2 regions of the Clostridium malenominatum genome follow, and region 1 is predicted to be linked to the other one. Evidence: riboswitches for the same ligand, from Rfam matches in the RefSeq annotation. Region 1 holds a riboswitch; the other holds the start of a gene.
The links. Region 1 has a riboswitch for FMN ahead of ABDZ69_RS13475 (ECF transporter S component). Riboswitches for the same ligand answer to the same signal wherever they lie in the genome.

Region 1 (2,208 bases):
AGCAGGTGCCTCAGTATACTCAGCATCCGAACTTGCAGCAAAGGAATATCCAGATATTGACGTATCCATAAGAGGAGCTATATCTATTGGGAGAAGACTGCAAGACCCTTTGGCAGAGCTAGTTAAAATAGACCCTAAATCCATAGGAGTAGGGCAATATCAACATGATGTAACTCCTAAAAAATTAGATGAATCCTTAAAGGGAGTAGTAGAAGACTGCGTAAATACCGTAGGGGTGGATTTAAACATAGCGACACCATCACTGCTTTCATACATATCAGGAGTTAACGCTTCTATTGCACAAAACATTGTATTGTATAGAGAAGAAGTTGGGAAATTTAAAAGTAGAAAAGAACTTTTAAAGGTTAAAAGATTAGGAGATAAAGCCTACCAACAATGTGCAGGATTCTTAAGAGTTATGGAAAGCAAGGAACCCTTAGATAATACTTCTGTCCATCCTGAATCCTATGAGGCTACTAAAAAACTAATAGGGATTTTAAAATATACTGTAGAAGATTTAAAAAATAAAAAACTAGGGGATATAGAAGAAAGAGTAAGAGGTATAGGTATAGAAAAATTAAGTGAAGAATTAGAAATAGGAATCCCTACCCTTAAAGATATAATAAAAGAGTTAGTGAAACCAGGAAGAGACCCTAGGGAAGAGCTTCCAAAGCCTATATTTAAAACTGGAGTAATAGATATAAATCAGCTAAAGCCAGGCATGGCTCTTACAGGAACCGTTAGAAATGTAGCAGATTTTGGGGCTTTTGTAGATATAGGGGTGCATCAAGATGGCTTAGTACATATAAGTCAGCTAGCTGATAAATTTGTTAAGCATCCTTTAGATATTGTAAAGGTTGGGGATATTGTTAACGTAAAAGTAATGGAAGTAGATTTAAAGAGAAAGAGAATATCTTTAACCATGAAAGAAATTTAAAAATTGTATTGAATTTTTCCAAGCCTTGGTCTATAATTATAGTGAAAATAGAATAATTTATCTTCAGGGCGGGGTGTAAGTCCCCACCGGCGGTATAGCCCGCGAGCCGTAAGGCATGATTCGGTTAGATTCCGAAGCCGACAGTATAGTCTGGATGAGAGAAGGTGTTTTAAAACAGTGTTGTTAATGATGCCCTGACATTTTTTGTTGGGGCTTTTTTATTTTAAAAATATTTTAGGAGGAATTTAATATGAGAAATAAAAAATTAAACAAATCAATCAAAATAACATTATTAAGTGTTATAGCGTATTTAATAATGTATATAGAATTACCAATACCTTTCTTTCCAGAGTTTCTTAAAATAGATATCAGTGATATACCAGCATTAATTGGAGCTTTTGCCTTTGGACCTATAGAAGGGGTTATTATTCAGTTAGTTAAGAACATACTTCATGGAGTTTTCGCTACAAAAACAGCTTTTGTAGGAGAATTAGCTAACTTTTTAGTTGGAGCAGTAATTGTAATTACAGCGGGAACTATTTACAAAAATAATAAAAGCAAAAAATCAGCTTTTATGGGACTTGTAGTAGGTTCAGTAGTTATGGCTATAGCTGCAGGAATATTTAATTATTATTTATTTTTACCATTATATCAAAAGGTTTTAAATGTACCACTACAGGCGTTCGTAGGAATGGCCTCAAAGGTAAATCCAATGGTAAAAGATCTTTGGACATTTATACTATGGTCAATAGTTCCTTTCAATTTAATAAAGGGAATATTTGTTTCAGTAGTAACTTTAGGAATATATAAAAGTGTATCTCCAATGCTTCATAAAGAAGGCATGGAAAATGAGCTAGTTAAATAAGAATTTGAGCTTACATCAAAATATGTAGGCTCTTTTATTTTTAATAATATGGAATAAAATGTAGCGACCTCGGAGGTATTAAGAAAACAGCTCTATTACACGATAATAAAACTAAGGGGGGGAGACGCTCATGGCAGGAATATGGAATGTAAATGGAGTATATGACTTAAATACGAAACAAATTAAAGACAAGATATCTTTTCAAATTGGAGAAATATTAATTGGTAGAGTAATTACCGCAGACGAGCTTAAAAATGAAGTTCTTCTAAGACTTTTAGATGGATGGCAGTTTCCTGCTACTTTGAATAAACCACTTCAATTTCCCCCAGAAGGTCTTTTAAAGTTTAAAGTAGAAGGATATGAAGATGGAAAAGTTAAGCTTTCTATAGTAGTTCCTAAGAAAAAT
Region 2 (2,208 bases), on a different contig from region 1:
GTTCCTCCCCCTTCTAAAAGTATGCTATCAATTTTTCTTTCACCTAATTCCTTCATTAAATAATTTAAATCCACTCTTTCATTTCTTAATGGTGTTTTTATTATTTCTACCCCAAGTTCCTTAAGCTTTATCAACTTTTCATCTGAAGCCTTTTGAGTTGTAACAATTATAGTACTACCTTCCTCATATAATAACTTTGCATCTAAGGGTATTCTTCCTTTACTGTCAATAATTATCCTTATAGGATTTCTTCCCTTTTTATCTTTAATCCTAGTAGTTAAACTAGGATTATCCTTTATAACTGTTTCTATCCCTACCATAATAGAAGAAATCTTATTTCTAATTTGGTGCACATATTCTCTAGATTTTTCTCCTGTTATCCACTTTGAATCACCAGAAAAGGTGGATATCTTTCCATCTAAGGTTGAGGCAGTTTTTAAAATACAAAAGGGAAGCTTTGTAGTTATGTATTTTATAAATATTTCATTTAGAGCTTTAGCTTCTTCTTCCATTACCCCAACTTCTACCTCTATTCCATTTTTTCTTAAAATATCAATTCCATTACCAGAAACCATTGGATTTGGATCTTTCATGGCAATAGTAACTTTTTTAATTCTTTTTTCCACAATTGCCTTTGCACAAGGAGGAGTTTTCCCATAATGAGAACAAGGCTCTAATGTTACATACATGTGGGCACCAGTTACATCTTCTAGTGCATTGCTGAAGGCGTTTACCTCAGCATGAGGTCCTCCAAAAGCTTTGTGATATCCTTCTCCTATAATCCTTCCATCCTTTACTATTACCGCTCCTACTAATGGATTAGGGTTTACTCTACCCTCTCCCAGTTTGGCAAGTTCTAATGCCCTTTTCATATACTCTTCCATCATAATCTCCTCCTACAACCTTTGAAGTAAAATATTTAGGGGAACACAAAAAACCCTGAAGAATCTCTTCAGGGTTTAGTATATGCAAACTGAAAAATAGTATAATGGCCCTAAATTTATAAATTTTAAATAGGATAAAAAACCCACATAAAATATACTATAGGCATTACACTTCTTTCCTTCTTTCATCCAGACTTTACTGTCGGCCCTGGAATTTCACCAGATCTGCCTTTCGGCTGGCGGGCTATACCGCCGGTATGGAATTTCACCAAACCCTGAAGGACTACGTTATTAATTTAACTAAAGAATATCACCTAATTTTCTCTATGTCAATAAAAATATATTTTATTGACATATTTCATATAAGTGTATAAAATAAATATAGTACGCTTCATATATACATGTGTTTTCCTTACATAAACACATGCTGGAATATTAAAAGATTATTTTGAAAGGACGGTTAAAGAATGAAAAATTGGAAAAATCATTTATTGGTTTTAATTTTAGTTGCAATAGCAGAAGCTATTGGGGTTATGAAATTTAAATTTGGCCCTGGAACAATTGTATTACTTCCTATGCTTTACGCACTTATAATGGGAATATTTTTAAGCCCAAAATTCTTAAAGGTTGTAAAAGAAAAAGATATGAAGGATGCAGGTGCTTTAATAACTATTTCTCTAATGCTTTTAATGGCTAGATATGGAACTATGATTGGACCTACTTTACCTAAAATAATAAAGTCTAGCCCTGCATTAATACTTCAAGAACTTGGTAATTTAGGAACAGTATTGCTAGGAGTACCTGTAGCTGTAATGCTTGGCTTAAAGAGAGAAACAATTGGTGCTGCCCACTCTATTGCACGTGAGCCAAACATAGCTCTAATAAGCGATATTTATGGATTAGACGGAGAAGAAGGACAAGGTGTTATGGGAGTTTATATTTGCGGTACTGTGGTTGGTACTGTATTCTTCGGATTGTTAGCAAGTTTTTTTGCAGCTTACACTCCTTTACATCCTTATTCCCTTGCTATGGCTTCAGGAGTTGGAAGTGCTAGTATGATGACTGCTGCAGTAGGTTCATTGACAGCCATGTTCCCAGATATGAAGGATACGTTAGCTGCCTTTGGTGCCGCTAGTAATATGCTTTCAGGCTTAGATGGTCTTTACATGTGCTTATGGCTATCACTTCCGTTAACAGAATGGTTGTATAAAAAAACATATAAATTTAAATACGGTGTGGAAGCTACCACTTCTAAGGAGGCGTAACTTATGAAAATTAAAGATAATGCATTTGCATTGATTTTGCTAGGAGTTCTTACTTTAAT

Region 2: another riboswitch for FMN. It lies ahead of ribD (bifunctional diaminohydroxyphosphoribosylaminopyrimidine deaminase/5-amino-6-(5-phosphoribosylamino)uracil reductase RibD); the one in region 1 lies ahead of ABDZ69_RS13475 (ECF transporter S component).

The regions. Positions count from the first base shown of each region.
Region 1 is NZ_BAAACF010000003.1:339,515-341,722, reverse strand. It holds gene ABDZ69_RS13480 (Tex family protein) at 1-937, shown strand, start outside; FMN riboswitch at 993-1,107, shown strand; gene ABDZ69_RS13475 (ECF transporter S component) at 1,188-1,802, shown strand; gene ABDZ69_RS13470 (hypothetical protein) at 1,933-2,208, shown strand, end outside.
Region 2 is NZ_BAAACF010000006.1:44,936-47,143, forward strand. It holds gene ribD (bifunctional diaminohydroxyphosphoribosylaminopyrimidine deaminase/5-amino-6-(5-phosphoribosylamino)uracil reductase RibD) at 1-887, opposite strand, end outside; FMN riboswitch at 1,058-1,171, opposite strand; gene ABDZ69_RS14565 (DUF3100 domain-containing protein) at 1,352-2,149, shown strand; gene ABDZ69_RS14570 (DUF340 domain-containing protein) at 2,153-2,208, shown strand, end outside.